Linked DNA regions of Pseudovibrio sp. M1P-2-3. The protein of the gene in region 1 interacts with the protein of each later gene in a pairwise test. Links are inferred from orthologs where the notes say so. Each region holds a gene or a part of one and is shown on either strand. Other genes may lie near its edges. The genes, in order: pheT and secD.

Evidence for each region.
Region 2: the proteins of pheT (region 1) and secD interact in binary tests that used the Escherichia coli proteins (3 or more experiments, as listed by UniProt). The link is inferred for Pseudovibrio sp. M1P-2-3 from one-to-one orthologs.

What each region holds. Positions count from the first base shown.
Region 1 is NZ_JARRCW010000001.1:277,223-289,377, forward strand. The notes cover bases 4,888-7,972. They hold pheT (phenylalanine--tRNA ligase subunit beta), read left to right. Parts: upstream 4,888-5,262; coding sequence 5,263-7,683; downstream 7,684-7,972. Other genes in these bases: pheS (phenylalanine--tRNA ligase subunit alpha), read left to right, coding at 4,888-5,221; P6574_RS01355 (hypothetical protein), read right to left, coding at 7,746-7,972. Outside these bases: P6574_RS01315 (DUF2478 domain-containing protein), read left to right, coding at 1-62; P6574_RS01320 (alpha/beta hydrolase), read right to left, coding at 90-968; P6574_RS01325 (YrbL family protein), read left to right, coding at 1,169-1,852; P6574_RS01330 (DMT family transporter), read left to right, coding at 1,979-2,824; P6574_RS01335 (metallophosphoesterase family protein), read left to right, coding at 2,880-3,479; P6574_RS01340 (hypothetical protein), read right to left, coding at 3,511-3,651; more of pheS, read left to right, coding at 4,139-4,887; more of P6574_RS01355, read right to left, coding at 7,973-8,147; P6574_RS01360 (peroxiredoxin), read right to left, coding at 8,272-8,904; P6574_RS01365 (alpha/beta hydrolase family protein), read left to right, coding at 9,157-10,038; P6574_RS01370 (ArsR/SmtB family transcription factor), read left to right, coding at 10,189-10,551; P6574_RS01375 (SRPBCC family protein), read left to right, coding at 10,548-11,438; P6574_RS01380 (TM2 domain-containing protein), read right to left, coding at 11,560-11,844; lepA (translation elongation factor 4), read right to left, coding at 12,096-12,155.
Region 2 is NZ_JARRCW010000001.1:2,605,265-2,617,285, forward strand. Bases 6,768-9,718 are described here. They hold secD (protein translocase subunit SecD), read right to left. Parts: upstream 9,072-9,718; coding sequence 7,464-9,071; downstream 6,768-7,463. Other genes in these bases: secF (protein translocase subunit SecF), read right to left, coding at 6,768-7,448; yajC (preprotein translocase subunit YajC), read right to left, coding at 9,153-9,491. In the rest of the region: P6574_RS11285 (autotransporter domain-containing protein), read left to right, coding at 1-543; P6574_RS11290 (alkaline phosphatase D family protein), read right to left, coding at 640-2,607; P6574_RS11295 (hypothetical protein), read right to left, coding at 2,594-2,746; P6574_RS11300 (hypothetical protein), read right to left, coding at 2,784-3,218; methylenetetrahydrofolate--tRNA-(uracil(54)-C(5))-methyltransferase (FADH(2)-oxidizing) TrmFO, read left to right, coding at 3,597-5,000; P6574_RS11310 (phytoene/squalene synthase family protein), read right to left, coding at 5,175-6,047; P6574_RS11315 (Mth938-like domain-containing protein), read right to left, coding at 6,074-6,472; more of secF, read right to left, coding at 6,498-6,767; P6574_RS11335 (ATP-binding protein), read left to right, coding at 9,763-10,656; P6574_RS11340 (peptidoglycan DD-metalloendopeptidase family protein), read right to left, coding at 10,734-12,008. UniProt on the Escherichia coli protein: Part of the Sec protein translocase complex. Interacts with the SecYEG preprotein conducting channel. SecDF uses the proton motive force (PMF) to complete protein translocation after the ATP-dependent function of SecA.

The DNA.
Region 1 (12,155 bases):
CTGAAAAAATTGCTGATTGGCTGGATGGATGCCTGAAATCAGAAAAAGAGCAGGTGGCCTAGCGCACCCCCTTATCGCAAAAATGGGGGCTAGAAGTCTTTACCAAGAAAACGGTAGAAGTCCTGTCCCGCATTTTGCAGCATGCAGAACAGGTCATGCCCGCATGAGGTGCTTATATACTCAACTTCTGCGCCTTGACCTTTTAAGAGCTCTACAAAGTTCTCGTTGGGCTCTTTCAGTTCGCCTGTCACGATGAAAAACTGAGGCGGCTCTTGGGTTGAAGTAAAAGAGCCTTTCCACGGCGACCAGCTGTTAAAATACGCAGTGCCCCCAAAGATTGATCGGGCAATTTTTCTCCGGTTTTCATAAAGACTATCCCACGTATGGATGGCCCCGTCCCAGATAACCACTTTATTGAAACAATCCGGCTTTTTAAATGCAGTGATAGCAGCCCCGAACCCACCCATGGAAAAGCCGGAGAGGGCGCGCCCTTCTCTTTTTGCAATGGTCTTGTAAGTACTCTCCACATGGGGGATCAGAATATCCATGAACTTGGAATAGGCCTGACTTTGACCATCTACTGAATCGACCCACATGGAAAAGCGGGTTTTGTCAATGGGAGCCACAATGATGTGAGGGTGCGTACTGCCTTGTCTGACTGCATTTTCCTGCTGTTTGGCGAGGCGGTTGCAATCCAGCTCCACCCAATTGCGTATAACTCCGGCCCCATGAAGGTGATAGAGAACAGGATACTCCTCGTCACCGTCTTCATAACCGGGTGGTATGTAAATTACGTAGCTGTATGTTTGGCCCTGTGCTGTCATCAGGTTAAATGTTTCCATCTTCCCTTTGATCGGGGCACTGGCATTGACAATGTAGGGCCAGATGAAATGAAGGGGAAATTTGCTCTTGAAGAGATCAAGAAGTTTATTGATGTGCCCGTTTGGTTTTGCTGCAACGTCAACCATAAAAACTCTTTGCCCCAACGACTTTGATGAATGGTAATTGTAAGCACAGATTACTCTAAACCCAGAAGAAAAGTGTAAACATAAATACATATCTATGCTCTTCTCAATGTGAGGTTGAGTGTGCTGAGGGCTTAATTGAGAGCCTTGAAAAGCCTTGGGTTTCCCCTATAAAAGCGGTGATAATGTTTTCGGAGTATGCAGTGCCTAACAAGAGTGATCACAAGGTCTATAGGGTCGGGAATTACGTGAATAAAGGTGGTTTTCGCCAGTCATGGGAGTGTGCTGACGATGACACTAAGCTCTTAAAGTTTGATGGAAAAACCCCGCGCCCCCCTCGAAAGAATCGTGGACTTAAAAGGCTTCGGAGAGAGTTTCGCAATAAGCTGGGACTGGGAACCAGGCACTTGAGCGGCAACCATGATGAAATTATGGGTTGGCGTGTGCTCGAGGATAAGGGGCTTGCAGGTCACCGCTATTTCACAAAAGTCTACGGAATGGTGGAGACGGATCGGGGCCCTGCACTCATGATTGAGCGGATTACGAACTTTTGGAACAGCGATACCAAAACCATTCGCCAATATCTCAGGAAGCACAAAAATATTCAAAATCCAGAGCTCAGAGAGGCATTGACAAAGTACTTCGATGTTTTGAGAGAGCACAAACTGGCAGCTTTTGCCGACCGCCCCGAGAATATTGCTATTGTGGTGGATGAAAATGGCAAGCTCTACTGCAAGAGCTTCGATGTGAAGCCCTATTATAATCACCACCTTATTCCGATCTATGAAATTAAACTCTTTAAAAACATCCGTACGCAGCGGCGCCTGAAACGGCACCTAGAAATCTTGCTGGATAAAAATTACGCGGTAGGCAAGGGAAAGCTCTGATTGCAGAAAACTGCATTCGATTTGACACGATCCCGAAAGCCCCTAGTCTGCTCTGCTCGGTAAACTAGCGATTCGCACACCTTATACTGTGTCCTTCCAGATAGAATTGAGGACTCGGAGGCTTTCTTGGAATTTTATGTTTTTGTTGCGGTTATTGCGGCTGCTTTTCTTCATGCCCTTTGGAATTCTCTGGTTAAAGGGGGGAGTGACAAGTATCTGGGCATGAGCGCGGTAGTTTTGGGGCATGTGCCCTTTGCCTTGCTGGCTCTGTTGTTTGTACCGCTACCGGCCCTGGAGAGTATTCCCTATATCCTCGCGGGAATCGTGCTCCACACCGGCTATCAGATTTTCCTGCTCTATTCCTACAAGCTAGGGGATTTAACCCAAGTTTACCCTATGGCACGTGGAACAGCGCCCCTGTTGGTGGCTGGTGTTTCGGTATTGTTTCTTGGTGAGGTGCTTGCGGGGCTGGAGCTTTTGGCAGTCTTTACCATTGCAGCAGGCATTTTGAGTATTTCATTGGAGCGCAAGCGCAGCGGAGCACGCAATAACGGAGCTTCAATTTTGGCCTTTATAACAGGGTGTTTTATTGCATCTTATTCTCTTATTGATGGTATGGGGGCCCGCATCTCCGGAAACTCGCTGAGCTTTTACTCTATCCTGTCTCTGGGAAATTCCCTGCTATTTTTCTTAATCATGCTTTACCGCAATCCATTGGTGCTGAAGCGGTTGGTACTGCATAATAAACTCTTATTTCTGGGGAGTGGGTTGGCGTCATATGTAGCCTATGCGCTTGTCATTTGGGCATTTACCCTTGCCCCGATTGCTCTGGTGACTGCACTACGTGAAACAAGTATTATTTTTGCGCTGGTGATTGGTACCTTTGTGCTCAAAGAAAGCATTAGTGTTTGGCGGGTTTTCTCGACCATGATGACCTTAATGGGCGCGGCTCTTCTACGCTTTGCAAAGTGACGGAAATACTGTATTTCCGCTCTCAAGACTTACTGTAAGTGCCAAGAGGTATCCCATGCGTATTCTGGGTTTTAGCGACCTTCATCGTAAGCAAGATGTTGCCTATTCCATTGTAGAGGAAAGTGCTCAAGCGGACGTTGTTGTTGGAGCGGGAGATTTTGCCCATAAAGGTATTGGCCTTCTGGATACGCTCGAGATTTTGAAAGGGTGCCGGGTCCCTGTTGTTCTGGTTTCGGGAAATCATGATCGTGAACACGAACTGAAAGAGTTTTGTGCAGGTTGGGAGTTAGGGCACTTTCTGCACGGTACAGGTGTAGAGCTGGAAGGCCATTTCTTTTTTGGTTTGGGAAAAGAAGTGCCCAAGCAGATGGACAAGAATCATGGAGAGGCGATGAGCGAAGAGGTGGCAGAGGCGCTGCTCTCTTCGTGTCCGCGTGGCTCCGTTCTGGTAACCCACACGCCGCCCTATGGCATTGCGGACCTGCATAAAGATGGTTCTCATGGGGGCAGTGTTTCAGTACATGATGCCGTAAAGAGCACACAACCGGTGTTGAACCTGTGTGGCCATGTTCATTTTGCATGGGGCCAAACAGGCCGCATTGGGGAAACTCTCGTGCACAACATGGGGCCTAAGCTAAACTGGTTTGAGGTTTAACGGCCACATATAATCCGGAGATCGGTAGTTTTCAGCGAGAAGCGTGAGTGCCACGTCGTCCTTTTACACGTTGGCTGGTCCGCTGCTGTGTGTCTTTTCCGCCATCTTTGCGCCAGTGGGTGACAATGGTGATAATGGCAAGGATGGCCATAACGCAGAGAAATTCAATCATTGTCTATCTCCCCCCAAATATATGCAGCCATAGAACATTAGACTATATGCACGTATAAATACATACCCATAATATATGGGGCCTATAATTGCGCGTGTTCCTTCCTTAAATCATTGATTGATCTTGGATGTAGTCTTTACTAGTCTAGCTGCATGATAGAGTTCCATCAGCATAACCGAGCTACGATTCGCTCCGTTTCCCCCCATATTCACGCAGGGCCTGCATGCGGACGATTTAGATTCTAGTGTGTAATTAACACGCTACAGTGCGCATGATCCGTTTGCGGAACGCCTCAAATTTTCCAAAGCTATCAAGATAAAGTCCAGCGTGAGCCCGCCTTGAGACACTGAGTAGGAAATACCTTTGTCGGCACTTGGAAAATTCATGGTTCACCACTGGAAAGCCGCTGTAAACCTGCTAAAAGACACTCCACGAATTCGTTATTATCGCTTGGCTTTTAAAGCCTGCTGCAAACCTTTGAGGGATTATGTCCGACCTCGAAATACTTGAAGCTGATATCAACACCGCTATTGCCGGTGCTGACAGCGAAGCTGCGCTTGAAGATGTGCGCGTGGCGTCCCTTGGTAAAAAGGGTTCCGTTTCTGAGAAAATGAAGACGCTCGGCAAAATGACGCCGGAAGAGCGTAAGGAAATGGGGCCGGCACTCAACGGCCTGAAAAACCGTGTTGCCGATGCCATTGCTGCTCGTAAAACCGTGCTTAAGGAAGAAACCCTGAATGCACGCTTGAAAAGCGAAACCATTGATGTGACACAGCCGCTGCGTGCTGCGCCTACGGAAATGGGCCACATTCACCCGATCTCTCAAGTGGTGGACGAGATTACCGCCATTTTTGCAGATATGGGCTTTTCTGTTGCCGAAGGGCCGGACGTTGAAACGGATGAGCTGAACTTTACAGCATTGAACTTTCCCGAAGGGCATCCAGCGCGTGAAATGCACGACACGTTCTTCTTCAATGAAAACGAAGAGGGTGAGCGCAAGTTGCTGCGTACGCACACTTCTCCAGTGCAGGTTCGCACCATGCGCACACAGGAGCCACCGCTGCGCATTATCATTCCGGGCCGCACATACCGCTGTGACAGTGACCAGACGCACACGCCCATGTTCCACCAGTTGGAAGGTCTTGTCATCGATAAAGCCAGCCACATTGGGCATCTGAAGGGCACCCTGCAGGAATTCCTCAAGGCATTCTTCGAGGTGGATGATGTGAAGTTGCGCTTGCGCCCAAGCTTCTTCCCGTTCACCGAGCCTTCCATGGAAGTGGACGTGCAGTGTGACCGCTCGGGCGGTGAAGTGAAAATCGGTCAAGGCTCCGACTGGATGGAAATTCTGGGTTCGGGCATGGTGCATCCGAATGTCCTGCGTAATTGTGGCCTCGACCCTGACGTCTACCAAGGCTTTGCCTGGGGCATCGGTATCGACCGCCTTGCCATGCTGAAATACGGCATGCCAGATTTGCGTGCGTTCTTTGATGGCGATGTACGCTGGATCAAGCACTATGGTTTCCGCCCTCTGGACATGCCAACTCTGTTGGCTGGCCTTTCCAAGTAATTCGCGGTCCTTCCGCTGCCTAGATAAAGAAGAGCAGATCAATGAAATTCACTCTTTCATGGCTCAAGGACCATCTTGAGACCGATGCAAGTCTCAACGAGATTCTTGAGAAACTGAACATGATCGGCCTTGAGGTCGAAGAGGTTGTTAACCCTGCTGAAAAGCTTGGCGCTTTCAAAATCGCCAAGGTTTTGCATGCGGAGCAGCACCCCAATGCAGATCGTTTACGCGTACTGAAAGTGGACACCGGTGAAGGTGATCCGTTGCAGGTTGTTTGCGGCGCGCCGAATGCCCGCACTGGACTTGTGGGTGTGTTTGCCAAGCCGGGCGATTATGTTCCCGGTCTTGATGTGACTTTGTCCGTTGGCAAAATCCGCGATGTTGAAAGCTTCGGCATGATGGCTTCCGAGCGCGAGCTGGAACTTTCTGATGAGCATGACGGCGTGATCGACCTGCCGGATGACGCCCCTGTTGGAATGCCGTACGTTGAGTATGCGGGCCTTGATGATCCTGTCATCGAAATCGGTCTCACTCCAAACCGTCCTGACTGCGCCAGTGTTTACGGCATCGCTCGCGACCTTGCTGCTGCTGGCCTAGGTACCTTGAAAGCTCCAAAGGCACCAGCATTCGCGCCAACTGGTCCGAACCCTATTGGTTTGACGCTGGAGCTGGGTGATAATCCAGAGCATTGTCCTGCATTCGGTCTGCGTCTGGTAAAGGGCGTGAAAAATGGCCCCTCGCCAAAGTGGCTGCAAAAGCGCTTGAGCGATATTGGTCTGCGCCCGATCAACACCCTCGTTGATATTACCAACTACATGACATTCGACCAAGGCCGTCCTCTGCATGTGTTCGATGCGGATAAGGTGCATGGTGATCTGGTTGTAACCCACTATGATGGTGACGGTGAGGACTACGCCGGTCTTGATGGTAAAACGTACGCTCTCGAGAGTGGTACTGTTGTAATCAGCGATGATAACGGCGTTGAGTCTCTTGGTGGTATTTTGGGCGGCGAGCAGTCCGGATGTACCAATGAGACTGTGAATGTCCTCATTGAATCAGCTCTTTGGGACCCGTTGATGATTGCCCGCACAGGTCGCAAGCTCAATGTTGTGTCCGATGCACGCTATCGCTTTGAGCGCGGTGTTGACCCGAATTACATGGCTGAAGGCTTGGACGCTGCAACGCAAATGGTGATCGACCTTTGCGGCGGCGAAGCAACCGAGGCAACCCTTGCCGGTGATGTTCCTTCTAATGAACTGGTCATCAACTTCCCGTTTGCAGAAGTAAAACGCCTGTCTGGTCTGGATGTTTCCAGCGATGAAATCAAAGGTATTTTGAGTGCGCTTGGTTTTGTTATTTCCGGTGAAGGTGAGAGCGTTCAGGTAACTCCACCAAGCTGGCGACCGGATGTACATGGCAAAGCTGATCTGGTTGAAGAGGTTGTGCGCATTATTGGCTTGGATAATGTCCCAGCCGAAACTTTGCCGCGCATGTCGCCTGTCTCAGAAAAAGTTTTGACCGTGAGCCAAAACCGCCGCTCCAGCGCCCGCCGTACGCTGGCAACGCGTGGTATGGACGAGGCTGTCACATGGTCCTTCATTTCCAAACGTCAAGCTGAAATCTTCGATGGCGGCGGCAAGGAACTGGAATTGGCTAACCCGATTTCCGCAGATATGTCCGACATGCGTCCGTCCTTGTTGCCGGGTCTGTTAACTGCTGCTCAGCGTAATGCTGATCGTGGCTATCCGGATGTCGCTCTGTTCGAAGTTGGACAAGTGTTCACGGATGATACGGAAAAGGGCCAGAAAATGGTCGTTGCCGGTATCCGCCGCGGAACTGCGTCCATGGGCGGCGCAGGTCGTCACTGGTCCGGTAACTCTGAGGCTGTGAACGTGTTTGATGCCAAGGCGGATGCAGAAGCTGCACTGTCTGCCATTGGTGCTCCGACCGAGAAGTTGATGGTGTTCACAGATGCGCCGAGCTACTACCACCCCGGTCGTTCCGGTGCGTTGAAGCTGGGTCCGAAGAATACGCTGGCTCTGTTTGGTGAAATTCACCCCAAAACACTGGAAGAGCTGGATCTTGAAGGCCCGCTGGTCGGCTTTGAAGTGTTCATTGACGCACCTCCAGCACCAAAGAAAAAAGCAACCCGCAGCAAGGGCGCACTCAATGCGGCTGATCTGATGCCGGTGCGCCGTGACTTTGCGTTCCTTGTGGATGCGGATGTTCCGGCTGAAAAGCTCCTAAGAGCTGCCCGTGGTGCGGACAAAAATCTGATCAAAGACGTAACACTCTTTGATATCTATGAGGGGCAAGGCGTTCCAGAAGGCCAGCGTTCTCTGGCTATCGACGTGATGCTTCAACCGGTTAAGAAAACCTTGACCGATGAGGACATCGAAGCTGTCTCTGCCAAGATTGTTGCAGCTGTCGCAAAAACAACCGGCGGAACACTACGCGGGTAAGACTTGCAAGTAGATGAAAAAATAAAACGCGGCGTTCATCTTGAGCGCCGCGTTTTTGTTATCTACTGAGCGTTAGCGGTGATGAGCCCAGTACGGATTTCACTTTTAGATTCAGTCATGGAGTAGTTGACCAGAACGCCGTTTGTGTCAAAGAAAAGTGCGAGCTCTTTCGTCTTTAAATCTTGACCACCTGCTAGAAGGTCGACAACGGGTATGAAATTAGTCGCCTTTGCTTTTGCGCGTACGTGCCTGTATTTCCAGACTTCATTCCCACTGTCTGTGAAATTCAAAGTCTGAGGTTGTCCGAAAGAGGTTTTAACCTGCTCTTTTGTAGTCACACCCTTTTCAAACTTTTGGTCCAGTGAAACCTGCGTCTCGCTTCTAAGGGTCTCGTTACCTGCAGAAGCACAGGCAGCGAGGCCGAGTATAACAGTCAAAATGAGGGGTATGTTGTGGGAAGGCAATCTGAATCTCCTGTGCCTAGTCGGTTAATGGTCACTTCCCAAGCACAGAAGGTCAATCGCTATAATGTAAGCCGATAATTTTGATATTGTCAGTATATGAAGGGGGGCTTGATGCGGGCACTCTCTATTGATCGTAGCGCGTATAACGCAGATATGGCAGGACTTCATTCCAGCCGCGGGGGAACATACGGCGGGCAGTGGCGTTGTCAATATTAGGTGGGATGATGACCGAGTCCCCCTTCTCCCAGTCAACAGGAGTGGCGACCTGATGCATGTCGCTGACGATTAAAGCATCTATAATCCGGAAAATTTCTGTGTAACTGCGTCCAACGGCCATTGGGTAGGCGCAGGTTACTCGGATTTTGTTGTCGGGATCGATGATCATATAAGTGCGGATGGTCTTCACTTCGCTTTCTTGCGCATGGATCATGTCATACATGCGAGATATTTCCATTGTATTATCTGCAATAATCGGAAAGCGCACCAAGGCATCTTGAGTTTCATTGATGTCGAAGACCCACCGCAAGTGGTCCTCAATTCTGTCGGTTGAAAGAGCGATGGGTTTAACGTTCCGAGCTTTGAAATCCTCTTGCAGCTGTGCGGCACGGCCGAGTTCTGTTGTGCACACGGGAGTGAAGTCGGCGGGGTGGGAGAAGAAAAGAGCCCAGCTGTCTTTTTTCCACTCGTGGAAGTTAATAGTACCTATCGTTGTGTCCGCCGTAAAATCCGGCGCAACTTCTCCCACGTGAAGAGACATGGTCTGCTCCTTGGAAATCACTGCAATTTATTAATAGACTAGAGAGAGACTATGAAAATATCTGCCTAACTAATTCTAGAATTATCCGAAAATTAGAGGAACAAAAATGATAGGCAGCTATCCTTAGTCCTAACTTTTGCAGGCCTGTTTGTCAGCATTCCTTAAAATCCAGTGGAACCAATGGGCAGCTTGTTATTCTAATGGAGCAGCTACACTGTGCTGTTTGAGGATGGCTAATATGTGGGAAGGACTATGGGCGAGATGCTGAAGAGTGAGGAAAGGGTGAAAGAAGAAACGGTGAGTTTCCCCTCCAATGGGGAGACGCTGCGTGGAACTGTTTTTTGGCCACGCGGGCCTCTCAAGTCCTCACTTGTGATCCATGCTGCGACTTGTGTTCCCCAGTCGTTTTATCACCCATTTGCTAAGTGGGCTGCAGAGCAGGGCCACCTTGTGCTTACCTATGATTATCGAGATTTCGGGAAAAATGAGCCGAAAACGATTGATGCACTCAAGGCCAGTAAGGCCAATATGATGGACTGGGCCATTTGCGATCAACAAGCGGCTCTAGACTATCTTGTCTCTCTGGCAAAAACGCCAGAGGTGCATGTTATAGGGCAATCACTTGGCGGGTTAGGAACGCCGTTTCACGAAAATACGTCCAAAATTGACCGCATGACAACCGTGGCCAGTGGCCCGACACATCTCTACGATCATTCGTTTCCCTATATTTTTTGGGTAGGTTTATTCTGGCATATTCTCGGTCCCTTTTGGACGAGGGCTAAGGGTTATTTTGTAGGAAGTAAATTTGGCATGGCCGAGAACATGCCCTCCGATGTTTTCTGGACATGGCGACAATGGTGCAATGAGAGAAACCTCTATGAAAAGCAAGTAGAGAAAAGCATTCGCCAAGGGAAAGCAGTTCCTTACGCAGGCCCCATGCGCATTATCAGTTTTGAAGATGACCAGATGGTCCCGACGGTAGCTGCCGATCGGTTGACACGTGTTTATTCAGCAGCGGATATTGAGAGAATTCGAATTCAGCCTAAAGACTATGGGTTGCGCTCTGTGGGGCATTTAAATTCTTTCAGGACGAGTAAAAAAGTACTGTGGCCAACCCTTTTGGGAGCTGTTTAACCCGGATATAGGGCAGGACAGTTCTCCTATTTTAGAGCTCTTATTCCGCATCACATCTGTATTTCCCTTATATTTGGGGGAATGACATAATACCAAAAGGTACTACATTATGTGGTACCTTTTGGTATTGGATGAGGAGAAACAGCCCGTATGCCCACCCCGCAAAGCTACCACTCAAAACAGGAACAGTGCGTTTTTCGTGCTCTTGCGGACCCGACACGCCGCGAAATTCTCTTGCTGTTGAGTCGTCAAGACATGACAATCGCTCAGGTTTGCACTCATTTCGACATCACCCGCGCTGCAGTCAAAAAACATCTGACAATTCTTGGCGAAGGGGAACTCATTTCAGTGCTTCCAAGGGGGCGGGAGCGGGTGAACAGGCTGGAGCCGCAAGGTCTCAAGTCGGTTTCCGACTGGCTCAACTACTTCAGCCAATTCTGGGATCAACGCTTGTCACTCCTGCAAGATGCAGTTGCACGTGAGCAGGCAAATCAAGGAAAGGAAGAGCAATGAATTCGGCAACTCTGGTGAAATCTATTTTCTTTGAAGCTCCCCGTGAGATCGTCTGGTCGTTCTTGACTGACAAGGATAAGCTTGGGGAGTGGTATCACCCCGCAGAAGAGAACCTTTCAAGTGGCGCGAGCTATAGCCTCTACCGTGTCGATGAGAATGACCGGCGCGTTCCGTTGATATGGGGGCAGGTACTTGAAATGGACCCGCCCCACAGGCTCGTCACCACCTTTATCGTTGAACCACTAAAACACAATGAGACGACTGTGATTTGGGAGTTGGAGGAGGTTGCCGGTGGTACCCGTTTGTTACTGACCCACGATGGGGTTGAAGACGCTGCAGGGTCTGTCGCTCTCAACCTCTTTCAAGCCTTCGATAAAGGCTGGGATAAGCATTTTGGTGCCCTTCGCAAAAGTGTAGGTGAGTTTCTCGCAAAGGCTTCCTATAGGAAGAGCCCGAGCGAAAGTTACACGCAAACGATAGAGGTTGCCTGCTCTCCTGATCGCGCTTGCCAAGCGATTATCGGGGATGTTGAGAAATGGTGGACGCCGGAAGTTGACCGCAAAGAGGGTGAGATGACCGTTCACTTTGGGCCATCATTCAAGACCTTTCGTCTGGACCACTCCAAAGTACCTGAGCAGGTTCTTTGGTCGTGCACGGCTTCCAATATTATAAGTCGGCAGGTTTCTGAGCCTGAAGAATGGAATGACACGAGGCTACGCTGGGATATTAGAAAAAAGAATGGAGGATGCTCTATAACGCTTACCCATGAGGGGCTGATTCCAGCACTGCAATGCCATGAGATCTGTGTAGACGGATGGGAACGATATTTTGCAAATAGCCTGAAGGACTATTTGAATGGCGGAGAGGGCGAGCCTCATCAGTTGTGAGTTAAACAGGCCTATTGAAATTCCTATTTGGGGCTTCGCTTTGGGTAGTAAAAGAAGCGAGGCCCCAAGAGATAGTCAAGCGATTGGTTGCATAGTACAAAGCTGGGTTATATTTGCAACTCTAGAGCAACTTTTGACCTTTACTTGCATTAATAGCCATGAGAACAAGATCTATTATCCACCATACCCACACTGCAACTAAAATAAAGTAACCTATTAAGAAGATAGCTGTAATCCCGCCTATAACCGTCATGGCAGCCATGGCTATGCCTGAAGTTATTTTGCCCATGTAGATTCGATGAATACCGAGCATTCCAAGAAAGAACCACAGAACAAATCCTATAATGGCCGACTTTTGGTTTTCACTTACGTTAATGTTGATTTGAGTTGTATTATTTTCACTCATAGCAAATCCATTTTTACTGATAGGGCAGAAATATAGCCAGTTGCCTAGGTAGGTGTATTTTAGCTGCATCAACTTATGATTGATAAAAAGGCAATTAAAGCGTGTTTAAATAAATATCTGTTAAAAATATACTTAATTAGAACTTAAGTATATATACGAAAGGCAGCCAGATGGCTGCCTTTCAATAAGTTCGTATATTTGTGCGCTAAGCAGATGCACAGGCGTGGACTATTCTTGAGGCAAAACTGGTCTCAGTCGTCCATCTTCAGGGCCTGAATGAAGGCTTCCTGAGGGATTTCCACTTTACCGAA
Region 2 (12,021 bases), 2.3 Mb from region 1 along the record:
GATGTTGACCGAACAGTCGATGTTAACACTATTTATGAAAAAGATAGTGGCTCCTATATAGCCAATACCATTCAGGTTTATGGTGATGTGTTCTACTTGTTTGAGACACCATACGCAGTCTTTATTCCATTCGTTAGTGGAGCCTTTGTTGCCCAATCAGCAAACAGCTTCACAGAGGGAGGCGGAGGTAACACTTCTCAAGTTGTTAATCCAGATACGCAAACTGCTTTCTTCACAACTCTAGGAGCCCGGATACAAAGGGAGTTTGAAATCTCCGATCACGCTCTGAGTATTTTTGCCGAAGCAGGTTGGCAGCATACGGCGGGACAAGACACTTCGAAAACCCGCAACTCCTACCGTCATGATACAAGTGCAGAACAAATCATCGAAGGGGTACCGCTTGCTCGCGACGTTGTCTGGATAAGTGCAGGCTTTGAGGGTGAGATCCGTGAGAACTGGAGCCTTGGCGTTGCATATGATGGCCGGTTTGGAGATGGAACCACGGATAATGGTGTACAAGCCGAGCTGAGAGTACGTTTCTAGGTAACCAGATAGAGATAACACCGTCCTCTTTTAGTTCAGCTGAAAGGGGACGGTGTCAGATAAAGTCGAGTATTCTACTAATAATTGTAATGCGGTCTAATCCCAACGAGCCTCATTTTCACGTCTCGAAAACTCAACCTCTTCCCCTTTTGCGACCAGTTGGGCAATTTTTATTGGTCCGCCCTTTTTATCAAACTCAATAACTCCGATTCCGCTTTGATTGAGCAATCTTTGTCCATGAGGTGTCCCAACCGGCTTTCGGGGTATGACCCGCATTCTGCGCCTACGTGTAAACCAGTTCAAGGGAGAGCGAGGTGCATAAAGCCATCGGTTCAAGTGATCCAGCCGGTTAAGAAGCTTCTTGGGAAACTCATTTTTAATACCACTACTGCAAACCTGCCATATTGTCGGTCCACCGGAATGCCCCCTCAACTCCACATCGTAAACGAACGAATAATGCACATCGCCAGATAAGATCGTGAACCGTTCTGGAGTTTTTCTATGACGGAATACATTCAAAATACCCTCCGCAGTGCCAGGATGGGCCATCCAGTATTCCGCGTCTACAGCAAGGGGCTTTCCCAAATACGTCATTAGCTTTTGTAGGGTTTCAATGAGCTTCACTCCAAAGATGGGAGCGGCGGAAACCAATAGGACACTTTCCTGCCCCCTCAATTCCCTTTGTAAGTCCGTTATAGCTTCCCAATCCAGCAGGCCTGACGGGTTGTCTCCAGAACGCTCTGAGCGCCACCGGCGGGTTCGTGTATCCAGAACCACAAGAGGCGGCTTTGTAGCCCAATGATAATCCCAGTTTTCAAATGCAAACAAATGCCTCTCAAAATTTGTATGGTCCTGCCCCCCTGGGTTTGCGAGGGAGTGCTGTAAGCCTGATATCTCTGTCATGGAAAAGGCTTCTGGACGGTTTCCCCAACCTTGATGGAGAAAGTAGGCAGCTAGTGCATTTCCAATAATACGGTTTGAAAAGGGATGCCCATACGCTGCGTCCTCCCAATTGCGGTTTAAATTCCAGTCATCCGTAACATCATGATCATCAAAGATCATGGCCACAGGCAAGTGCGCCATAAGTCGGCGTACAGCTGGTAATCCTTCAATAAAGTTTTGTAAGATACCTTGCTCATTTCTGTATAGTTCAAGGTCCGCGGGACTTAACCCCTCAGGTTCATCAGGCGATAAAACTTCCCATGCAGCTGGTGACCAGACTAATAAGTACATACAAAAGAACTCTGCGAGGGTGATCAGATGGTTACGCGCATGAACTGATGTAAAAATTGGCTTTTCGGCACCTTTAAAAAGAACCAAACCAAGTGCTTTTCCAGCTTTAGAATTCGGAAGAAAGCTCTCGCGGTTAAAATAGGTATCTTTATGCTTATATAAGTCAGTACCCGTTATTGGGGCCTTACTGTCCAGCTGAGACAAGTCTTCATCTTCAAAACCAAGCCACTGTATAAGACCGTGAATTGCTCTAAGCACAGGTCCCGCTACATCATCAGCGTAGATCTGGTCACCGCTCATCACCAGAGCCGCAGGCCATTGACAATGTGTTGGCCCTTCTTGAACAACACCATCTACCCTATTTGCAAGATAGTCATCGGCAAGAACCAACCCATCCGTGGAATCGTGATGAGGCTTACGACAGGAGCCGTGGAGCAGGGCTCTAACATTTTGACTAAGGATAAAACCCGGCAACGTCTGCTGTTCGTAACATAAGTCTGGTGCCCAATTGGTGTGATCTTGCCAGCCACCTTCCTGATCATCCTCCAAGAAGAGAGAAAGTCGATAGGCAATCCACTTTTCTGTAGGCAATGCGGCGTCCAACGGCAAATCAATAAGAATATAATAAAGATTTCTACCAGCTGCGATGCAGCAGCCCCCCTCCTCTTCCGGTAAGATTTCATAGACTTGCTCTCGTGCTTCAGTTGGAAACAATTCAATCCGAACCTTTGCCCTTGCGCGAGTGGCGAGCCAAAATGTGAGACGTTTTGGTTGGAGCCTTCTCAATATCGGACCAGCAAGAACAGCGGGAAGACTTTTAGGCTTTGCCATGAAGTGTAAGTGCCTTTTTATAATTTTGAGCCTTGAAGGCATTCTTTATTTTCAAGTTAAAATAAGGTTCACTCTTACTTGGTCTTCCCACAGCAGACATCAAGCCTGCACGCACACGTTTTCTAAGTAACCGCAACATTTTACTGTTTCAGAACGTCTAGGGCACGGCTCATTATTTATTCTAGGTCCGAAGCCTTTATTTTTGACCAAACAGTGAGCAGCATAATATCTGGCGGATTACCGTTTGGTAGCCGCCAGCTATCAATGACATACTTTTGACCAGACATTTTCTCGCGAACAACAGCCGTGGCATGAGGATATTTGCCATCAAAAAAATACCCTCTGGTTTGCGGCCTTTCAACAATATGGTGCCTTAACAAACTCTTGGACTGCAAAAAGACGAGTAAACTTGTCGTATTTGCAGCTTCATCTATACAGTCCATTTGTCCAGGAACCCCAGCATTGTAGATATCCAGTCCACCTAAATCATCTGAAGAACCAATCAATTTGCCAACCCGCTTTTCTTGCCAACTGACTGCATTCGATATTGCTTGCCGCTCCAATTCGGGAGTTTCCCCTCCTTTAGCAAAAATCGTACGCAATTGCGCCATATCGCCTTTTGAAAAATGTACAGAAGAGTGATAAGTGCAGCCGAACCCGTGACATATATAAACTCTGTCCTGCTTGCCTTCCCGCGCGCCCATTTGACCATACCACGCTGCAATTTCTTGTTCTGACGTTATGGAACATCCAGCGCAGCCCAAAGCAAATAAGAGGACTGGCAACCCACTTTTTAGGATTCGATAAGCCAAATAGACCCCGCTCAAACTGGTCAGACTTGGGAATTAATGGAGCCGATGATTGAATGCATCAAGCTCTCAGGGTAAGCAGGAGCCAACTACCTGTATTTTTCATGCGGCTGACGTTTTTTTGCACCACGAAGTATGACGACATGCAGGCCGAAAAGAACATTTAAAATAGGATCTTCTATGACACAAAAGCCTATCCATGTGGTTGGCGGCGGACTAGCCGGAAGTGAAGCAGCTTGGCAGATTGCCCAACGAGGCCTCAACGTTGTACTTCATGAAATGCGCCCACAAAGAAAAACTGATGCGCACAAAAGTGACGGTCTGGCAGAGCTGGTTTGTTCCAACTCATTCCGTTCTGACGATGCTGAAAACAATGCTGTAGGCTTATTGCACGAAGAGTTACGTAATGCTGGCTCTTTGATCATGAAAAGTGCCGATGCAAACAAAGTTCCAGCGGGCAGTGCCCTTGCCGTTGACAGAGATGGGTTTTCCAACAGCGTACAAGCAGCACTTGAAGAGCACCCGAATGTAGAAATTCGCCGAGAAGAAGTTTCTGGCATTCCACCGCAGGAATGGGGAAAAGTCATTCTGGCAACTGGCCCGCTAACCTCTCCCAGCCTAAGTGAAGACATTCTACGGGTTACCGGTGAAGATTCCTTGGCCTTCTTCGATGCAATCGCTCCAATTATCCATACAGACTCCATAAATATGGATGTGGCATGGTTCCAATCGCGCTATGATAAAGTTGGCCCCGGCGGCAATGGTAAGGACTACATCAACTGTCCGTTAGACAAGGAGCAGTATGAAGCATTCATTGATGCTCTTATATCTGGAGAAAAAACGGACTTTAAGGAATGGGAACAAAACACCCCCTACTTCGATGGCTGTCTTCCCATCGAGGTTATGGCAGAAAGAGGCCGAGAAACGCTTCGCCATGGTCCAATGAAACCCATGGGGCTCACCAACGCTCATCAGCCTGATATCAAAGCCTACGCCGTTGTTCAGCTCCGGCAGGACAACGCTCTTGGGACCCTCTACAATATGGTCGGGTTTCAGACAAAGCTGAAATACGGAGCCCAATCCGAAATATTGAAAATGATCCCGGGCTTGGAAAATGCGCAATTTGCGCGCCTTGGTGGACTGCATCGCAACACGTTCTTGAACTCCCCTAAAGTTCTGGACGAAACTCTTCGCCTGAAAGCTGCACCACATATTCGCTTTGCCGGGCAAATTACCGGCTGTGAAGGCTATGTTGAATCCACAGCGATTGGATGCATGACCGGTATTTTTGCGGCACACGAGGCTTTGGAAAAGAGCTTTGATATTCCTCCAGTCACAAGTGCATGTGGAGCGCTTATCGAGCACATTACAGGTGGCCACTTGGTGCATGAGGAAAGCGGCAAACCACGTTCGTTCCAGCCAATGAATATTAATTTTGGCTTACTCCCACCCTTGGACGAAATGCCAAAAGCAGAAGATGGAAAGCGGTTAAGAGGCAAGGACAAATCCCGCGCCAAAAAGCAAGCAATGGCCCGCCGCGGCTTGGAAGATTTCAAAGCGTGGATGTCTGACAAGAGCATCTGATACAAATAAGCCCCGCTGAGACCTCAATTGCACAGCGGGGCAAATTTTTTCGCATACGATATTTACTTTAACTCTTTATACAAAGTCTCAAACAACAAAACCCACGCGACCGCTTCAGCTCATTGTCAGTGCATATATCCCCCCAAAGCTGATACCAGTTTTCAAAGGCCCGTCTTACTTAAGTACTCTTGTCACCTCCTTACGTGACAAAAGCCGGGCTGCATTCCACATAGCCCACTGTCGCTTCAATTCGGGCAGAGGGTGAATAGGATGCAACTTCCCATTTTTAGGCCTCCTAAACCGCTTCCAGTATTGCTGGTTCAGCATCATCGGTAGGAATGCCGGAGCCACCTCTCCTACATTTCCGCTCAAGGATTTAAAGGCTTTGTTCTGATGAAACTCGGCATGCTCCACCATCTCTGCAACGGCAGATTCCAAACGCTCATTATAATCGCCACTAAACAGACGTTCCTGATCAACATTGTTCCGACGCATTACATCCATCGGAATAAACTGCTGGCGGCGACTGGCTTGCCAGGGCAGGGAGACAAGAAGATCTGTAATGCCGTTGGAAACTCCTCCATGCCCGCAGGCTTCACTATAGTTTGACGCCCGCTCATACCCTACAAGAATGATAACTGCCATTTGCATAAGGAGAGACTGCGTTTCTCCAGTATACCCCTCCAAATCCGCTAGTGACGGCATGGGATCGTTGTAGAGGTCGAACTGCCGCGCTTTGATCATGGACTCCAGCGCGGTTGCGGGTAACCCAAATTGATTAATTGCATAAATAAGCTCAGCTGCGACAGGGTTATCCTGCACGCTCCCGTGACTTTGCCCCGAAATAGCATCCAGCCACCATTGCAATCGAACCTCTCCTGGGAGAGGATCCTTCACCATTTCTCGAATGCGGGAAATTTCCAAGTTAAACGCGTAGAGTGCAAATAACCCTCGCCTTTTGTCTTCAGGCGCATACAAACAGCTCAGGTAGCGATCACGATCAATTTTAGTTACCTGCTCCCTGCAATAAGCGCTATTATCGCTCATAGTTTCTTCCAAATTAAATGGGTGACTTATTCAACTGCAAGAATAGCAGCTGCAACTGCCCGGTTTTCATCAAGTAGAACATTGAAAGTACGTACGGCATGGCCTGTCGCCATAACATCAGCCATGATGCCATGTTCACGGAAAACACTACGAATTTCATCGGGCAACGGCACTAAACTCGTACCTGTTCCAATGATGAGAATTTCAATCTCATCACTTTGGTCCAGAACCTGCTGAAAACAATCCAAATTGAAGTCTGTTGAAGACACAAGGTCCCATCCATGCATACCGTCGGGTACACAGATCAGGGATCCCCTGTGCGACATATCGGCAAAGCGAAACCCGCCATTTCCATAGGCTTCAATTGGAGCTCTTTGTGGGAAGTGAGCATCTCTTATAATAGTTTTCTGGCCACGCTTTGCCACTTTTACATCCTCGTTATGCGACCTCTTAAGCGGCCGCCCCGCCTTGTTTATGGTCCCCATTTTCCGACGACTTATCGAATGCAGAACGGCGCAAACGCATCAGCAACAGCAAAGGAGCTGCTAAGAAGATGGAGGAGTAAGTTCCAATGACCACACCAAAGATCATCGCCAAGACAAACGACCTGATAACTTCACCGCCGAATATCGCTAGCGCAAAGAGTGCCAGCAAGGTAGTGAAAGACGTCATTGTTGTACGGGACAATGTCTCGTTGATCGAACGATCAAGCAGATCTTCCAAAGTCATCTTTTTATAGCGGCGCATATTTTCACGAATGCGATCATAAACCACCACCGTATCATTCAATGAATAACCGATGATCGTCAGCACTGCAGCTATACTGGATAACGAGAAGTCTAATTGCAGGATCACAAATAGACCAGCTGTCAGCAAAATATCGTTAAACGTGGTGATGATGGCACCCAAAGCAAACTGCCATTCGAAGCGAAACCAGATGTAAAACATTATGAGAACGAGTGACGACACTACTGCCGTTACTCCAGAAACCGCTAACTCACCAGACACTCTGGGTCCAACAACTTCCGTACGCCGTATCTCAACATTATCTGACAGTACAGATTTCACTTTATCAAGAACCAGTTGTTCTTGACCGCCACCTTCACCCTGCTGTTCTATACGAATAAGAACATCAGAAGGATTTCCAAATTCTTGAACTTGAACGTCTCCCAAGTCCAACTGACTTAGGTCCGCTCGAATCTGTGAGATATCGGCGGGACCATTCGTTGTTTTAATTTCGATTAAGGTTCCACCTTCAAAATCGACACCAAAATTCAGTCCAATTGTGAAGAACATAGCAACAGCTGCAATGGCCATTACAACAGCTGCGGGAAAAGTTATCCGTCGCCATTTCATAAACCGGAAGTTAGTTTTCTCCGGAACAAGTCTTAGAAGTTTCATCGTAGCCTCTCCGGATTAAATCGGTAGTTGTGTCATTTTACGACGGCGCACCCAAACTGAAATCAAGAAACGGGAAACCGTAAATGCCGAGAAAACAGTAGAGAAGATACCGATCATCAAGGTCACTGCGAAGCCTTTTACAGGGCCAGAACCAATCATGAACAAAATAACAGCTACAATCAATGTAGTGATATTTGCATCAAGGATTGTCCCCAGTGCCCGGCTGTAGCCAGCGTCGATGGCACCAATTGCAGAACGCCCTGCCCGCTTTTCTTCACGAATTCGTTCGAAAATCAAAACATTGGCATCAACAGCCATACCAATAGTTAGAACAATCCCAGCAATACCTGGAAGTGTGAGGGTTGCCTGCAATGTCGTCAGCGCCCCAAACAACAAAAACACGTTTGTTATTAGAGCGAGGTTTGCAATCACGCCAAAGCTGCCATAAGCGGCAATCATGAAGATAATAACTAGAACTGCAGCAACTACGGAGGCAAACTTACCGGCATCAATTGAATCTTGACCGAGACCCGGACCAATAGACCGCTCCTCCAATACATTCAAACGGGCAGGTAAGGCACCGGCACGCATGAGAACGGCAAGATCATCGGCTGATTGAACTGTAAAGTTTCCCGATATTTGACCTGAGCCGCCAGTAATTGGCTCATTAATAGAGGGTGCTGTAATAACCTCATTATCCAAAACAATTGCAAATTGCTTGTTTACATTTTTCCGCGTGACATCAGCAAAAGTCCTTGCTCCTGCCGTATTAAAGCGAAAGCTCACCACCGGTTCATTTGTGCGCTGGTCAAAGCTTACCTGAGCATCCTGAAGGTCTTCTCCAGTTAGCAAAGGTGTAGAATCCAGTAAATAGGGTGTTTGACCGTCCGTGCCATAAACCACTTCCGTTCCTGCCGGTGGCCTACTTTGGAGTGCTTGCGTGGGAGACATAGCATAGTCAACCAAATGGAACGTCAACTGAGCTGTCTGCCCGATTAGATCTTTGAGTCTTTGAGGATTACTTTCACCTGGAGCCTCCACCAAAATCCGATCACTGCCTTGCCGTTGGATACTAGGCTCTGTCGTTCCGAGCTCGTCCACGCGGCGTCGGATCACTTCGATAGATTGTTTTACAACGGATGAAAGGCGCTGATTTAAGCCATCCTCTGTGAATGTGAAGCGGAAAAGTCCGTCTCCCAAGTCTTCCAGTTGATACTCATTAACGGGCTGCCCAGCAAAAACTCCCGTATTTAGCGGATTAAGCAAACCAGAAAGACGCTGTTGCGCTTCATCAATACGGGCAGCATCACGAATGCGAACCTGAACGCTATCCCCTTTGGCACTAAGCCCCGTATACCCAATGCGAGGCTTGTCACGCAACGCATTACGAACGCTGCCTGTCAACGTACGTAACTGCTTGTTCTTGTAATCTGCCTCATCAATCTCATACAGCAGATAAGCACCGCCTTGAAGGTCCAACCCTAGAACCACTTGTTTCTTAGGTAACCAGTCCGGCCAAGATTGGACAACGGATTGGGGAAAGAAGTTTGGAAGTGTTGCTAGCACACCACTTAAAACTACGAGGGAGATCAGGATGATCTTCCAACGTGCAAAATACAGCATAGTTGCTCTGCCCATTTCAGATCTACCCGCGTGGAAAAGTATTCTCTACGCGAGCAGATGTAAGAAAGTTAAAATAAAAGCTTACTTGCCTTCTTTTACAGGTTCAGTTTTAGACCTGACTTCTTGAATCATGGAGCGTACGAGGCGAATGCGAGTGCCCTCTGAAATTTCAACCTGCACTTCACTCTCGTCTACGACTTTGGAAACTTTACCAATTAGTCCACCTGAGGTGACAACAGTATCGCCGCGGCGAACATTATTAACCATCTCTTGATGGCTCTTCGCCCGCTGACGTTGTGGACGGATGATTAAAAACCACATGATCACAAAAATCAGGACAAATGGCAAAAACTGCATAACCATTGTAGTCGGGTCACTGCTTCCAGCAGCAGATTGCGCGAACGCAGGTGTGATAAACATTTAGTTCTCCTTGAGCCCCTTCTGGAATTTACAGCATGGGCAATTTAGGCCAATAATCGGGTGAAACACCTGTTCAACCTTAAAACCGTGGCTTGGCGCTGGACTATACAAGTCATCCCACCGTTTTCAAGGGATTGCCGTCAATACAAACACTTTCCCCAAGTGTCTTGAAAAAGACAGAGGCGTAATCCCCTTGATCTGCATAGTCGAATAACTACAATCTCTGGTCAACAGCTCTACAGTCAACTGTTATTTAGGTATGAAGGTATCAATGACCAGCCCCTTGCAATCAGATAAAACGTTTAAAGAGCTTATTACAAAGCTGAATAAACTGGTGGATTTAGCAATACTGGCTTTACCCACTAAACCCAAGGCTCCAATATTTTCCGAATGCAATGCCTTTTTGTGGATGAAATCAGATCATTCTCTGAAAAGCATTCCAAATGTTAATCAAACTCCTATTGACCTCTTATGTGCAGTAGAGCACTGCAAAACGCAGCTTTTAGCCAACACCACGCGCTTTGCAAACGGATATTCAGCTAATAATGTTTTACTTTGGGGCGCCAGAGGCATGGGGAAATCCTCCCTAATTAAAGCGTGCCATACCCATATAAATCAAACACTCTCGTGCTCTTCCACTAACCAGCTTTTAAAGCTGGTGGAAATTCACCGTGAGGATATTGAGGACCTTCCAATTCTCATGGACCTTCTTCGCTCATCACCCTATCGGTTTATAGTTTTTTGCGATGACCTGTCTTTCGATGGTGAAGATAGTAGTTACAAAAGCCTGAAAGCCGCGTTGGAAGGCGGAATTGAAGGGCGACCAGAGAATGTCCTATTCTATGCGACATCAAATCGACGTCACCTTATTCCACGTGACATGATCGAAAATGAACGCTCAACCGCCATTCATCCCTCAGAGGCTATTGAGGAAAAAATCTCCCTTTCAGACCGTTTTGGCCTATGGATTGGTTTTCATAACTGTTCACAGGAAGATTATCTCCAAATGGTCTCCACTTACGCCAACCATTTTGGCCTAGACTATGATGCATCCGCCCTGAAACAGGAAGCGTTAGAGTGGTCAATTACCCGCGGTTCACGTTCAGGGCGCGTGGCATGGCAGTTTATTCAGGACCTTGCTGGTCGCTTGGAAGTAAAACTTTAACAAATGTTTGGGAACCATCTACTGATTAATTAAAGCGCGCTGCGTTCATTTTCATTCACGCCCAGCGCTCTAACTCGCTAAGACTGCGGCAGATGCAACATTGGATCGACCGGACGATTATCCTTCCGTAACTCAAAGTGCAATTGTGGCTGAGTTACCGAGCCAGTTGCTCCGGTCGTGGCAATTACCTGCCCCCTCTTAACAATATCACCACGCCGGACAGAAAGATCCTTGTTGTGGGCATAAGCAGATACCCACCCATCTGCATGTCGAATTAAGATCAGGTTTCCAAAGCCCTTCAGCTCATTTCCAGCATAAACGATCGACCCTGCTTCCACGGCTTTGACTTGTGTACCTTCTGGAACCGCAAGATTAATACCATCATTCTTCGATCCTCCAGGTTTGGGTCCAAACTCAGATATGATCCGGCCCCTCACCGGCCAGCGGAAGTACTTCTCCCCTTTGGAGGTATTAGTGGTATTCAAATCTTCACTTTTCTTAGCTTCTTGAGCCAAGATAGGAGCTTTAGGTTCGATTGAGGCAACTACAACCTCTTTTACAGTCTCGCTTTGAGGTTTCTCAGTAACGATAACTTCAGGAGTACTGTGCGTTGCCAGTGGAGTTGGGGCCGTAGTTTGAGTTACTTCAGAAACAGGCACTGCTATAATTGGACTGGTATCATAGGAGATACTCTTTGGCTGCGGCAGCAGGCTAACAAAGGCAAGTTGCTGTGTGCCTAGCGAGACCTGTTTTTTCGGTTTGGCGCTGGGAGTAATGCGAACAGCATTTTGCCTCAGTCCGTCATAAACTGGCAGTTGCTTCGTCTGTACTGCTGCTGGGCGAACATAAACCGGTGTTGTTTGGGGTATACTGTCAGTAACAATTGGCCGAGCACCGCCAATAGGTGCTGGCGGTAAGGTTACAACAGCAACGTCAACTTCATTCGCGCTACTTTTGGTTTGTTCTGGCAAAATTTGAGCTTGGAGCGGTGCTGACGCTGTTTTGGGGATATGTGGTGCATTTCGAACGACCCTCCCCTCGGAATTTGCGTTATAAACAGGCGCCTTAGGCTCTGCTCGCACTGGAATGACTATCGTATCATTTGGTTGAATTGCGGACGGAACTGTTACCCTGTTCACCATCATTAAAGCATCAACAGGCACGTTATATTTATAGGAGAGAGTATAAACGTTCTCTTCCGGCCCAACCCGCACAGTCTGGCCTCCAACAGAGGTCCAGCCGGAATTCTGTTGAGGCGATTTAGTGAGACGCGCCGGAACTCTATCTCCTGCGAGAGGATTCAACGCTGTTCTTTCAACAGGGGCGTAACTCAACTGCGTACTTTCATCCATTGTTGCTCTGGGA